DNA from 3 places in the Enterobacter hormaechei subsp. xiangfangensis genome. Region 2 is predicted to be linked to each of the others. Evidence: riboswitches for the same ligand, from Rfam matches in the RefSeq annotation. Region 2 holds a riboswitch; each other region holds the start of a gene.
The links. Region 2 has a riboswitch for thiamine pyrophosphate ahead of thiC (phosphomethylpyrimidine synthase ThiC). Riboswitches for the same ligand answer to the same signal wherever they lie in the genome.
Positions count from the first base shown of each region.

Region 1: it holds a riboswitch for thiamine pyrophosphate, as region 2 does, so the genes downstream of both, thiM (hydroxyethylthiazole kinase) here and thiC (phosphomethylpyrimidine synthase ThiC) in region 2, are expected to answer to the same signal.
Region 3: it holds a riboswitch for thiamine pyrophosphate, as region 2 does, so the genes downstream of both, thiB (thiamine ABC transporter substrate binding subunit) here and thiC (phosphomethylpyrimidine synthase ThiC) in region 2, are expected to answer to the same signal.

Region 1 covers NZ_CP017183.1:3,020,950-3,025,597, forward strand. Annotated here, with positions in the region: gene BFV63_RS14465 (ADP-ribosylglycohydrolase family protein) at 1-187, shown strand, start outside; gene BFV63_RS14470 (PfkB family carbohydrate kinase) at 184-1,137, shown strand; gene BFV63_RS14475 (GntR family transcriptional regulator) at 1,111-1,857, opposite strand; gene thiD (bifunctional hydroxymethylpyrimidine kinase/phosphomethylpyrimidine kinase) at 1,900-2,700, opposite strand; gene thiM (hydroxyethylthiazole kinase) at 2,697-3,467, opposite strand; TPP riboswitch at 3,503-3,599, opposite strand.
Region 2 covers NZ_CP017183.1:262,906-267,553, reverse strand. Annotated here, with positions in the region: gene nudC (NAD(+) diphosphatase) at 1-731, opposite strand, end outside; gene BFV63_RS01305 (Rsd/AlgQ family anti-sigma factor) at 827-1,324, shown strand; TPP riboswitch at 1,379-1,488, shown strand; gene thiC (phosphomethylpyrimidine synthase ThiC) at 1,568-3,463, shown strand; gene thiE (thiamine phosphate synthase) at 3,463-4,104, shown strand; gene thiF (thiazole biosynthesis adenylyltransferase ThiF) at 4,091-4,648, shown strand, end outside.
Region 3 covers NZ_CP017183.1:735,271-739,918, forward strand. Annotated here, with positions in the region: gene thiP (thiamine/thiamine pyrophosphate ABC transporter permease ThiP) at 1-701, opposite strand, end outside; gene thiB (thiamine ABC transporter substrate binding subunit) at 677-1,660, opposite strand; TPP riboswitch at 1,692-1,792, opposite strand; gene sgrR (HTH-type transcriptional regulator SgrR) at 1,829-3,484, opposite strand; gene sgrT (glucose uptake inhibitor SgrT) at 3,573-3,725, shown strand; gene BFV63_RS03550 (sugar efflux transporter) at 3,847-4,648, shown strand, end outside.

The DNA of each region.
Region 1 (4,648 bases), 1.9 Mb from region 2:
ATGCGCCAACCTGGGCGGTGATACTGACACTATCGGCGCGATGGCAACGGCCATCTGCGGTGCGCTGCACGGTGTACAGGCCATTGATCCGGCACTCAAAAACGAACTTGATGCCGTAAACCGGCTCGATTTCGGCCACTACTGTGAAAAACTGCTGCACTTCCGGGAGCACAGGGAGGGCGTATGAGTGCTTTTGCCCGCCGTCTCGAAACCCTTCACGCCACGCGTCCCGTAACGGTGCTCGGCGCGGCGGTCATCGACGTGATTGCCGACGCCTACGCCCTGCCCTGGCGCGGGTGTGATATCGAACTGAAGCAACAGGGAGTGAATATTGGCGGCTGCGCGCTGAATATCGCCATCGCTCTAAAGCGGCTCGGCATTGCTGCGCAAAACGCGCTTCCTGTCGGCCACGGCGTGTGGGCCGATATTATCCGTAACGCCATGGCGAAGCAGGATCTGCACAGCGCCGTGGAAGCGGAAACGGGTGATAACGGCTGGTGCCTGGCGCTGGTGGAGCCTGACGGTGAACGGACCTTTATGTCGTTCAGCGGCGTGGAGAATCAGTGGCAGCAGCGCTGGCTGGACGGGTTAAGCGTGCCGGCAGGGAGCCTGATCTCTTTGTCCGGCTACCAGCTGGCGTCCCCCAGCGGTGAGCTGCTGACGGCCTGGCTGGAAAGTCTTCAGGATGCGACGCTCTTTATCGATTTCGGTCCGCGCATCGCGGATATTCCCGACCCGCTGATGGCAAGGATTATGGCCTGCAAACCGATTGTCTCGCTTAATCGTCAGGAGGCGGAACTTGCCGCAGAATGGCTTGGCGTAAGCGTGGAAGAGCTCGGCACACGGTGGCAGCAGAGGTTTGGCGCTGCGCTGATCGTACGCCATGATAAAGACGGGGCGGTCTGGTATGACGGTGACGCTTCCGGACACGTTCCGGCGTTTCCTGCTACCGTGGTCGATACCATCGGCGCGGGTGACAGCCATGCGGGAGGTACCCTTGCCGGTCTGGCCGCGGGATGGTCACTGCCAGAGGCGGTGCAGCTTGGCAATGCCGTAGCCGCCTGGGTAGTCAGCCATCGCGGTGGCGACTGCGCCCCCACGCGCGAGGCCCTACTCCTCGCACACAAAGACGTATAGGTCGCTGCGGCAGTAGCTGATGCTGTACTCAATTGGCCGGTGCTGTTGATCGAGCGCGACTTGCTTGATCACCAGCACCGGTATCTTATCGTCCATCTTGATATGCGCCTGAAACTCGCTGTCCGGCATCCGGGCGCTGACGCGGGACCGGGTGCGCTGCGGAAAGATATTCTGGCTGCGGAAGTAATCATAAAGCGAGACGCCAATGTCGTCCGGGTTGGGAATTAATCCTACTGGTACCCAGGACTCCTCTATCGATACTGCATCGTCATCCACATAGCGGATGCGCTTAAGCAGAAATACATCACTGTCTGGCGCAAGGGAAAGGTGGCGGGCGATCTCCTCCGGACATTTCACGACGCGTTTATTAACCCACAGCGTGTTGGGCGTTTTGCCCCGCAGCACCACCTGCTGAGAAAACCCGCGCGCCTCTTTTAGCGAATATTCAAAGATATTGTTGATTTGCGTCCCGTATCCACGCGCGCGGGTGACGACGCCAGCCTCTTCCAGCGCCTGCATCGCTTTACGCACCGTAATGCGCGACACACCGGCAAGCTGGCTCAGATCGCGCTCGCCAGGCAAAATATTACCGTGCGCGAGCACGCCGCTGCGTACCGCGTTTTTAACCGTTTCGGCAAATTTCAGATACAGCGGCGTGTTGTCCGGTGCGGCAATTCGTTCCTTGAGTTGAGCAATTAACCGGGTATGCGCTTGTTCCATCTCTGTTTTTCTCTGGCATAAGGTTTTATGCCAGTATACGGCTTACCACCATGCATGAAAATGGTGAACCGGCCCAATACCGTGACCCACTTCCAGAGAATCGGCTTTTGCCAGCGCGTCCGAGAGCCAGATCTTCGCCTCCTGTACCGTATCCGCCCAGTTCGCGTTTCGGGGACGCAGCGCCGCCAGCGCCGCCGAGAGCGTACAGCCCGTGCCGTGGGTGTTTTTGGTCCGTACGCGCGGGGCGGTGAAACGTTGCGCGCCATCGTGGGTGAAGAGCCAGTCCGGGCTTTCTGCATCATCGAGATGACCGCCTTTCATCAGTACCGCGCGACACCCCATCGCCAGCAGCGCATTGCCCTGCTCTTTCATTTCACGTTCGTTTTGCGCGTGTGGCGCATCCAGCAGCGCGGCGGCCTCAGGCAGGTTTGGCGTGATCAGCGCCACCTGCGGCAGCAGCTTTTTACGCAGGGTGTCGACGGCCGAGGCGGAGAGCAGCGGATCGCCGCTTTTGGCCAGCATCACGGTATCGAGCACCACGTTTTTTATCTGATAACGTTTGAGACGTTCCGCGACCGCTTCAACAATGTCCGCCTCTGCGAGCATGCCAATTTTGGTGGTGTCGATACGTACATCGCTGAATACCGAATCCAGCTGTGCGGCGACAAAATCCGGCTCAATGCGATACACCGACTGTACACCGCGCGTGTTTTGCGCCACCAGCGCGGTGATAACCGAGCATCCATAAGCGCCGAGCGCAGAGAAGGTTTTCAGGTCTGCCTGGATCCCCGCTCCGCCGCTGGGATCGGTTCCCGCAATAGTCAGGGCATTTATGCGTGTCATACCTGTTCCTCCAGCGCGTAAAGCGCGTCCAGAAACGCGGAGGAAAAGCTGCCGGGCCCCCGGCTTTGAGTCAGGGCAACTGACCCTGCGCGCTTCATAAAGCCGCAGGCAGCCGTCGCGTTATCAAGCCTGTCGCCAGGCAGCGAGCAGCAGGCGGCGACGACCGCCGAGAGCGCACAGCCAGTTCCTACCACGCGGGTCATCAGCAGGTCGCCGCCCGCGACCGTACGGGTTCGCTGACCATCAGTGATGTGATCCACTTCTCCTGTGACGACCACAACGGCATGGGTCTGACGGGCGAGCGTCTGCGCAGCGGTCAACGCGCTCGCTGCCGTATCGGTGGAATCAACCCCGCGCCCGCCCGCACTCATTCCGGCAAGGGCGAGGATTTCGGAGGCGTTTCCACGAATGGCCGCAGGTTTAAGGGATAATATTTGCTGGCAAAAACGGGTGCGGAACGCCAGCGCGCCAACCGCAACCGGATCCAGAACCCAGGGTGTGCCCGCGGCTACAGCGCTCTCAATAGCCCGACGCATCGACTGGGCGCGCGGTGCGGTGAGTGTACCCACGTTGATGAGCAGAGCATCGGCAAGCGCGGCAAACTGTTCCGCTTCCTCGGCTTCGATCACCATTGCCGGGGAAGCGCCCAGCGCGAGCAGCACGTTGGCGGTGAAGGTCTGCACGACATCGTTGGTCATACAGTGCGTGAGCGGGGAACGGGTTCGGAATTGATGTAAAACGTGTGAGTCGAGCAGGTCAGGCTGCATGGTTTCGCTCCTGCCGTGCGTGAAGAAGCGATGACCGGGTAGGCATCTGACTTCCCTACGCTGGCATTATCCAGATCAGGTAATACGGGTATTTCTCAGCCTTCACAAAGAAGGGCACCCCGAGTCAAATAAAACAAAATCAAAAGCTTGCGATTAACGTCCCGTTAATCCCTGTTCTGGATCATGCCAGCGGGAAGCCAAAGACTCAACCCTAAAAAATCCTCTGTGTCCCAGTTTGTGTCTCACGTTGTGACCCACAGATAAATGGCAGGCACAAAAAAAAACCGCCCATAAGGCGGCTTAAGTAAATTATTCAGTCGTGAAGATTTAAATGAAATTTATTTTCTGCATACGCTTTCTTCATGCAGTCGAAGTGCTTTTGCCAATTCCAATTGGAATGCAAAGGAAAGACGGGAACGGCTGATCTTGATACCGTCAATAATGATGTATGTAGGGTAAACAGTGACCATGCGGCCCAAGTATTGGAAGTGTTTAGGGTGGTTTGCTTTATCGTTATTCATTGTGTGCCATCCGTCTGGGTGGGGGGTAATCCCGGCAACGGATGATTGATCTAAAATCGATCAAAATCAATAACTTAACAGATCACCAAATCCAGGGGGTGTACATTGGCAAGCCTCCCTCAGCCTAACCTATACACGAACAGAAAATAGGGGCGGATTCCTTCCAGTTGGGTGGGAAAATATCCGGGAGTTTGGATATTGTTGCTAGGCCCCTCGATCTGAGGCCCCGGGTGATGAGAGTATTTTCGCCAAATATCTGGGGGCACTCCCTACCGGATGGCCTGCATTCTGGTCAAACATTGTCCAACCTTCCGCTCTTACAGTGCGCTCGCTCAGATATCCCTTTATTCTCAATTACTTAATAACAACACAATACCATTCTGTCCTTTTACCCTATGGACCAGTGGCCCCGCCGGGCCACCCTGGAGGCGTCCGCCTCCCCTGTGCGCCTGTGGCGCGTTATTTTGTGGCAAGCAATACAAACCCACAGGGTTAAGAGTTGTAGCGCCACAGGCGCATACAGAAAGCGGGTCTACAGAGGCCCTCTGAGGGGCGAAGGCTTTCGCCCCGGTTGGTATTGAGAATAGCTATCGTTTACAAATGATATTGATTCTCATATGTGGATAAAAAAGCTGGGAATTTTTTCTTGAGGGTAAATTG
Region 2 (4,648 bases):
AGGCGACGCGCCACCGTTCCCGGCGGGGGCAGCAGCGGTAAATCGTCGTAGCGATACCAGTTCGCCTCCAGCAGCTCTTTCTTATCGATAACAATCTCGCCGCTGTCGTATTCCGCCATAAACGCGGTCATCAGGGACATCGGGAACGGCCACGGCTGCGACGTCACATAGCGCAGGTTTTTCACCTTAATGCCGCTCTCCTCCATCACCTCGCGCGCCACCGCCTGTTCCAGCGTTTCGCCGACTTCCACGAACCCGGCGAGGACAGTATGAATGCCGTTGCGATGACGGGTATGCTGCGCCAGCAGGATGGAATCATCACGGCGGATGGCGACAATGATGCACGGTGCGATTTGCGGATAGTAGCGTTCACGGCAGTGGCCGCAAAGCATTGCCCACTCGGTTTTGCTCGGGTGCATGGTGTGGCCGCAGTAGCCGCAGTATTTGTGCGAGCGGTAAAACTCCGCCAGCTGCACGCCGCGCCCCGCCAGCTGGAACAGGCCGACATCCCGATCCAACACCTGACGAACGGATCCCATATCCTGACGACGAGCCTGTAGGATCAACCATACCGGATCGCCCTGCCACTCGCCGATCCGCAGCGCAGGTTGGCCGACGAGATCGAAGATTTCTGCCGCACCGTAGGGTATCTCCCCACCGGGCAGCCACAACTTTTGCTCGTGACTGACGATCCACCAACCCAGATCTGATTTTTCAATAATACGATCCATATCTATTGCACTACCTTCGCTTCACTGACATGTTGTTAGCATTGTGGTTACATTTTGGATAAGCAGATCCCATTCTAAACCTTATGGAGTCGACCATGTTAAACCAGCTGGAAAGCCTGACTGAGCGCGTTGGAGGAAGTAACACCCTGGTGGATCGCTGGCTACATGTGCGCAAGCATCTCCTTGTGGCGTATTACAATCTGGTCGGTCTTAAGCCTGGCAAAGAATCCTTTATGCGGCTGAACGAAAAAGCGCTGGATGATTTTTGTCAGAGCCTTGTCGACTACCTCTCCGACGGCCATTTCAACCTTTATGAACGCATTATCCGCGAAATGGAAGGGACAACGCCGTATTTAGCGGCCAGTAAACTCTGTCCGCTGCTGGAAGCCAACACCCAGCGGATCATGGACTACTACGATTCCGCGCTGGAGAACGCTATCGATCACGATAACTATCTTGAGTTTCAGCAGGCGCTTTCCGACCTTGGCGAAGCGCTGGAAGAGCGATTCACGCTGGAAGACAAGCTCATCGCCCTCGTGCTGGACAACAACCTGAATATCAGCACCAGCGATAACGTTGCGCGCCCTGCTTGAGTTCTTAATCGTTAACGAGTAATTTACAACCATTCGCCCCTCTGCGGAGGGGGATTTTTCTTGTCGGAGTGCCCAGTGTGAAAGCACGGGCTGAGACCGTTAATTCGGGATCCGCGGAACCTGATCAGGTTAATACCTGCGAAGGGAACAAGAGTCACACTGCTGTTGTATCGCCCCTGAGGCGATCTTCTCTTGCTTCATCCGTCGTCTGACAAGCCATGTCCTTCACTTTTGGAATGAGCTATGTCTACTGCAAAACTGACCCGCCGCGAACAGCGCGAACACGCACAACGCTTCATCGACACCCTGGAAGGCACCGCTTTCCCGAACTCGAAACGCATCTACATTTCCGGCTCACAGGCTGATATCCGCGTCCCGATGCGCGAAATCCAGCTCAGCCCGACGCTTATCGGCGGCAGCAAAGACAACCCGCAGTTTGAAGACAACGAAGCCGTGCCGGTGTATGACACCTCGGGCCCGTACGGCGATCCTGATGTTGCTATCAACGTCCAGCAGGGTCTGGCAAAGCTGCGCCAGCCGTGGATAGAGGCGCGTAACGACTGCGAAGAACTGAGCGTGCGCAGCTCTGCGTACACCAAAGAACGCCTGGCCGACGACGGTCTGGACGCGCTGCGCTTTACCGGCCTGCTGACGCCGAAACGCGCTAAAGCGGGCAAATGCGTAACCCAGCTGCACTACGCGCGCCAGGGTATCGTCACGCCGGAGATGGAGTTCATCGCCATCCGCGAAAACATGGGCCGCGAGCGCATCCGCAGCGAAGTGCTGCGCCACCAGCATCCGGGTGAAGGGTTTGGCGCTCGCCTGCCGGAGAACATCACGCCGGAATTTGTGCGTGATGAAGTGGCCGCCGGGCGCGCCATTATCCCCGCCAACATCAACCACCCGGAATCCGAGCCGATGATTATCGGCCGCAACTTCCTGGTGAAGGTCAACGCCAACATCGGCAACTCAGCGGTGACGTCATCCATCGAAGAAGAGGTGGAAAAGCTGGTCTGGTCGACGCGCTGGGGCGCGGATACGGTGATGGACCTTTCCACCGGCCGCTATATTCACGAAACCCGCGAATGGATCCTGCGTAACAGCCCGGTGCCGATTGGCACCGTCCCGATTTATCAGGCGCTGGAGAAGGTCAACGGCATCGCCGAAAACCTCACCTGGGAAGCGTTCCGCGACACGCTGCTGGAGCAGGCGGAACAGGGCGTGGACTACTTCACCATCCACGCGGGCGTGCTGCTGCGCTACGTGCCGATGACGGCGAAACGTCTGACCGGTATCGTCTCACGCGGCGGTTCGATTATGGCGAAATGGTGCCTTTCCCATCATCAGGAAAACTTCCTCTACGAACACTTCCGCGAAATCTGCGAAATTTGCGCCGCGTACGACGTCTCCCTGTCGCTGGGCGACGGCCTGCGTCCTGGCTCCATCCGCGATGCTAACGACGAGGCGCAGTTTGCCGAGCTGCACACGCTGGGCGAGCTGACCAAAATCGCCTGGGAGTACGACGTGCAGGTGATGATTGAAGGCCCGGGCCATGTGCCGATGCAGATGATCCGTCGCAACATGACCGAAGAGCTGGAGCACTGCCACGAAGCACCGTTCTACACGCTGGGGCCACTGACAACTGACATCGCGCCGGGCTATGACCACTTCACGTCAGGCATTGGGGCGGCGATGATCGGCTGGTTCGGCTGCGCCATGCTCTGCTACGTGACACCGAAAGAGCACCTCGGCCTGCCAAACAAAGAGGACGTGAAGCAGGGACTGATTACCTACAAGATTGCCGCCCACGCGGCGGATCTGGCGAAAGGCCATCCGGGCGCGCAAATTCGCGACAACGCCATGTCCAAAGCGCGCTTTGAATTCCGCTGGGAAGACCAGTTTAACCTGGCCCTCGATCCGTTCACCGCCCGCGCCTACCACGACGAAACCCTGCCGCAGGAATCGGGCAAAGTCGCGCACTTCTGCTCCATGTGCGGACCAAAATTCTGCTCGATGAAAATCAGCCAGGAAGTACGCGATTACGCCGCCGCGCAGACCATTGAAGTCGGCATGGCGGACATGTCGGAAACCTTCCGCGCGAAAGGCGGCGAAATCTACCTCAAAAAAGAGGAGGCATAATGTACCAGCCTGATTTCCCCCCTGTCCCCTTCCGCTTAGGGCTTTACCCGGTGGTGGACAGCGTGGCGTGGATAGCGCGCCTGCTGGAGGCAGGCGTTCGCACGATCCAGCTACGCATTAAGGATAAACGCGATGAAGAGGTGGAGGCCGACGTGATCGCCGCTATCGCGCTGGGACGTCGCTACCACGCCCGCCTGTTTATCAACGACTACTGGCGGCTGGCGGTTAAACACCAGGCGTACGGCGTGCATCTGGGACAGGAAGATCTGGAAACGACCGATCTCAACGCGATCCGTGACGTCGGTCTGCGGCTGGGCGTTTCTACCCATGACGATATGGAGATCGACGTGGCGCTGGCAGCCCGCCCCTCTTACATCGCGCTCGGTCACGTTTTCCCGACGCAAACCAAACAGATGCCGTCCGCTCCACAGGGCTTGACGCAGCTGGCGGCCCACGTTAAGCGCCTTGCCGATTACCCCACCGTTGCCATCGGCGGGATCAGCCTTGAACGCGCGCCCGCCGTGCTGGAAACCGGCGTCGGCAGTATCGCCGTCGTCAGCGCTATCACCCAGGCCGCAGACTGGCAGGCCGCCACCGCACGGCTTTTACAACTGGCAGGAGCAGGCGATGAAAGATCGTGATTTTATGCGCTACAGCCGCCAGATCCTGCTGGAGGATATCGCCATTGACGGGCAGCAAAAGCTGCTCGCCAGCCGGGTACTGATTGTCGGTCTGGGTGGATTAGGCGCCCCCGCCGCGCTGTATCTGGCTGGCGCGGGCGTGGGCACGCTGGTGCTGGCCGATGACGATGAGGTACATCTCAGCAATCTGCAACGGCAAATCCTCTTCACGACAGAAGATATCAACCAGCCTAAAGCGCACGTTACGCGCCAGCGGCTGAACCAGCTTAACCCCGATATCGAACTGGTCGCGCTCCAGACGCGGCTGAGCGGGGAAGATCTGCAACGCGAAGTGGCCCTTGCCGACGTGGTGCTGGACTGTACGGACAATATGGCGACGCGTCAGGCCATCAACGCGGTCTGTGTTGCGCAGAACACGCCGCTGATCACCGCCAGCGCGGTCGGTTTCGGCGGGCAAATAATGGTGCTTACGCCGCCGTGGGCACAGGGCTGCTACCGCTGCCTGTGGCCTGACGAGGCTGAACCGGAGCGTAACTGCCGCACG
Region 3 (4,648 bases), 470 kb from region 2:
AAGGCCTGATAGATCGCCAGCTCAATGGTGGTGGCCTGCGGCCCGCCGCCGAGAGAAAGTACGGTCGCGAAGCTGGCGAAGCAGAGCATAAAGATTAGCGCGGCAACCGGAGCAATCTGGCGTCGCAGCCACGGCCATTCGACAAAGCGGAAGAACGACCAGCCGCGCATGCCAAGCTGGGCGGCAATCTGACGCTGCTCACCGGGAATGTTTTCCAGCGCCTGTAAAAAGAGGCGCGTCGCCATCGGCATATTGAAAAAAATATGCGCCAGCAGAATGCCTTTCAGGCCGTAAGGGGAGAAGGTCCATTCCAGACCAAGCAGGTTGAAGAGGGATGCCAGCCAGCCCTGCCGACCGTAGACGCTCAGAATGCCGAACACCGCCACCAGCACGGGCAGGATCAGCGTCATCGCGCACAGCCGCAGCAGGGCAAGCCTGCCGGGGAAACGTCTGCGATAGAGGGCGCGTGCAAGGAAAATGGCCGGGATCGCCGACAGCAGCGCGGAGAGAAACGCCTGCCAGAAGGAGAAGCGGATGACGTGCCAGAGATAGCTGTCGTGCCAGAGGGCGAGCAGATCGCTCTCTGGCGCGTTAAACCACAGCGCAAGGAATGCACCCAGGCTGACGACGACCATCAGTACGGCGGCGAGCAGCCCGGGAACTAACCAGCCGGGGATCAGCGGCTGACGGCGCGTTGCCATTCACTAATCCATGCGGCGCGCTGGGCGGCAACCTGCTGCGGCGTAAATTCCAGTGAGGTTTGCGGCTTGTTTAGCTGCTCAAAGCCTGCCGGCAGCGCAACGTCAGTGACCGGGTACATCCAGTTGCCGGTCGGAATAGCGTTCTGAAATGCCGGGGAGATCATAAATTCCAGGAATTTTTCGGCAAGCTCCGGCTGTTTGCTCGCGGCGGTGCGGGCGGCCACTTCCACCTGCAAATAATGCCCTTCAGCAAAGTTCGCGGCGGCGTAGTTGTCTTTCTTCTCGGCGATAATGTGGTAGGCCGGAGAGGTAGTGTAGCTCAGCACCAGGTCGCTTTCGCCTTTCAGGAACAGGCCATAGGCTTCGCTCCAGCCTTTGGTGACGGTAACGGTTTTCGCGGCCAGCTTCTGCCACGCTTCCGGCGTTTTATCCCCGTAAACTTTTTGCATCCACAGCAGCAGCCCCAGACCCGGCGTGCTGGTACGCGGATCTTCGTAAATCACGCGCCATTTCTGGTCACTTTCGACCAGCTCTTTCAGGCTTTTGGGCGGATTCTTCAGCTTGTTTTTATCGTAGACAAACGCAAAGTAACCGTAATCAAAGGGAACGAAGGTGTCGTTTTTCCAGCCGCCCGGTACGTTAACGGCATCTGCCGCCACGCCGCTTTTGGCGAACAGTCTGGTTTGGGTGGCGGCTTCCAGCAGGTTGTTATCCAGCCCGAGCACCACGTCGGCTTTGCTGTTTTTGCCTTCCATGCGCAGCCGGTTAAGCAGCGAGACGCCATCTTCCAGCGCCACGAATTTCAGCTCGCAGTTGCAGTCCGCTTCAAAGGCTTTTTTTACCACCGGGCCAGGGCCCCAGTCGGCGGAGAAGGAGTCGTAGGTGTAGACCGTCAGAACAGGCTTAGCAAAAACAGGCAGCGCAAACAGCGCCAGCAGAGGAAGAACGTTTTTTAACACTTTGCACCTCAGGGTTGAGTGGCAAAGGATTTTGAGAGACAGCCTCAAATCCCTTCGCCGGCGTTATCCGGATCAGGTTCGACGGGTATTATCTCAGCGCACATCTGTGATGCAGCACCCCGTTGAGAACGGCGCTATTGTAATGATTTGGTGAATATTACGAAAGCGTTATGGCTCCGGCGGCGCAAACCAGGCGGATTTAAAATCAAACCAGCCCAGGGTGTTCATCCGCAGGCCGCGCATGCTGCGCTGGCCCTGGATCAGCAGCCAGTGGTGAATCAACGGTACGATCGTCTGCCCGGCCAGTAATTCCTGACACCAGGCGGCCAGATCCATTTCTCCTGCCCGCCACCGTGCGGCGTCCTGCTGCCAGTCCCGGTTGATACAGTGCTGAATCAGGGGCACTTCGTACAGGTGAGAAAAGAGCGAGAAATCAAGCGGCAGCGTAAAGTTTGCGCTGTTGAGCCAGATATCGCTGATGACGTCTCCGCGATGCCATTCATCATAATCGACTTCCTGTATCGCCAGCGTCACGCCTTCGGCTGCCAGCAGCGTGCTCATGATCCTTGCGATAAACCTGTGCTCAATGTGATCGCGATAGTAGCTGAGGGTGATGGTCTCCAGTCCGGCAGGTTTTTCACTGCGCACTGGCTGCGCATGGTGCCAGCGCGGAAGCAGGCCATAGGCCGGGAACCACCAGGTCTGGTATTGCTCCTCTGCGTGATAAATCAGGTTAGCAGGGGCAAGAATATGGCTTATCCACCTGCGTACGTCGTGGTTTGCCCCGCGATGGCTGCGGCTATCAAAGAGCAGGTAGTAGCAGCCCTCCTCCAGGCGGCTTTCGAACGCCTTTTCACCGGCTGTTGGCCCTTCCAGGGTCAGGCCTGCGCTCAGCTCTTCGTTGAGATCCGGTAACACCCAGACGTTCACTTCGTCGATCAACGCCCTGTAGCCAAAGTAATCATCAAAGGCGCGGATCTTCAGCTGATTACTGTTGTTTCGTGTAACGGAGTAGGGGCCCGTACCAATCGGCTGGCTGGAAAAATTGTTCAGGGAGCGCCACTCGGCAGGCAGGATCATTGAGGGGACGTAGCCCAGAAGCCACGGAAGCCATTTGTCCGGCTGCGATAGCTCAATATCCAGCGTCCAGGCCGTTGGGGAGTGGATCCGCGAGATATGCGAATAGAGCGGCAGCGTGCGGGCTCGCTCTAAGGAATCGATAACGTCGCGCATCTCCAGCTCGCGTCCATGGTGGAAATGAATGCCGGGGCGTAAGAAAAAGCGCCAGTGGCGCGGGGAAAGCTGTTGCCAGTGGTGCGCGATATCCGCCTCCAGTTCCCCGTTTTCCTCATTTATTCGCGTCAGGCCGCTGAAGATTTGTCGGGCCATGTGGGTTTCAGAACGCCGTAACGCCGTGCCGGGCAACAGATTTTTCATCGGACGGTAGTAGAGCACCCGCAGAATGTGTCGGCCCTGACGAAAACTGCGTCCGAGATGGGAGACCAGCATTTGGCGCACGGCGGCCTTGTCGCCCACCAGCTGGACCAGCTGATCGATACGGTCCTGCTCGAGCAGGTCTTCTGCACGCTGCTGCTGCAATGCCAGCCCGGTGTAGAGAAAGGTCAGCCGCGAGCGTTTCCCGCGTCCCGCCTCCGCTTCCCAGCTTAACCACCCCTGCTGCTGCATGGTATTGAGCAGCGTGCGCATATGGCGGCGGGAACAGCTAAGCAGGTCAGCCAACTCGTTGAGCGTGGTTTCCTGCGATTGCCCCTCACAGCACTGCCAGAGGCGGATAAATTGTTGTTGCAGACGACCAGAAGGCATAAAAGGGGAACTCCTGACAAAAAATCAGCAATTTATTAATCCCTATATTAAGCCAATAATCCTTATCGATGAAGCGAGGAGGTAAATTATGAAGAGGTCTACCGCACGTCAGTTTTATCAGCACTATTTTTCAGCGACAAAGGGAGTGTCCTGGCTGGCCCGCCAGTGCGCAGAGCAGCGGCTGAGAATACTGGAAGATCTGATGCAGTGGGACGTTACGAAACCGACCTCTTCTCGCTAACTCGCCTCGATCATGTGTGACTGAGTATTGGTGCTAATCACCCGCCAGCAAAATGTTTTTTGCTGGCTTTTTTCGTTTACTATTTCACCCAATTTCGATTCGCTTTCATAAGGACTTGCGCATGCTCTGGTTGATGACGATGGGGCGACGCCTGAATGGCGTGTACGCCGCTTTTATGCTGGTGGCCTTCATGATGGGCGTAGCCGGCGCGCTACAGGCGCCGACGCTGAGCCTGTTTCTCAGCCGCGAGGTGGGGGCGCAGCCGTTTTGGGTGGGCCTGTTCTACACCGTCAACGCCATTGCCGGGATCCTCGTCAGCCTGTGGCTGGCGAAACGATCCGACAGCCAGGGCGATCGCCGCAAGCTGATCCTCTTTTGTTGCGCAATGGCCGTGGGCAACGCGCTGCTGTTTGCCTTCAACCGCCATTACCTGACGCTCATTACCTGCGGCGTGCTGCTGGCCTCTCTGGCGAACACCGCCATGCCGCAGCTCTTCGCCCTGGCACGGGAGTACGCCGACAACTCGGCGAGGGAAGTGGTGATGTTCAGCTCGGTGATGCGTGCGCAGCTCTCGCTGGCGTGGGTCATTGGTCCCCCGCTGGCGTTCATGCTGGCGCTGAACTACGGCTTCACCACCATGTTTTCCATCGCGGCGGGGATTTTTGTCATCAGCCTGGCGCTGATAGCCTTTGCGCTGCCATCGGTGGCGCGCGTAGAGCAGGTGACGGACAAGCCCATCACGCAGGTGAGCGGCTGGCAGGATAAAAACGTCCGCATGTTGTTTATCGCCTCCACGCTGATGTGGACCTGCAACACCATGTACATTATCGATATGCCGCTGTGGATCAGCAGCGATCTGGGACTGCCCGACAAGCTCGCGGGGATCCTGATGGGCACCGCTGCCGGGCTGGAGATCCCGGCGA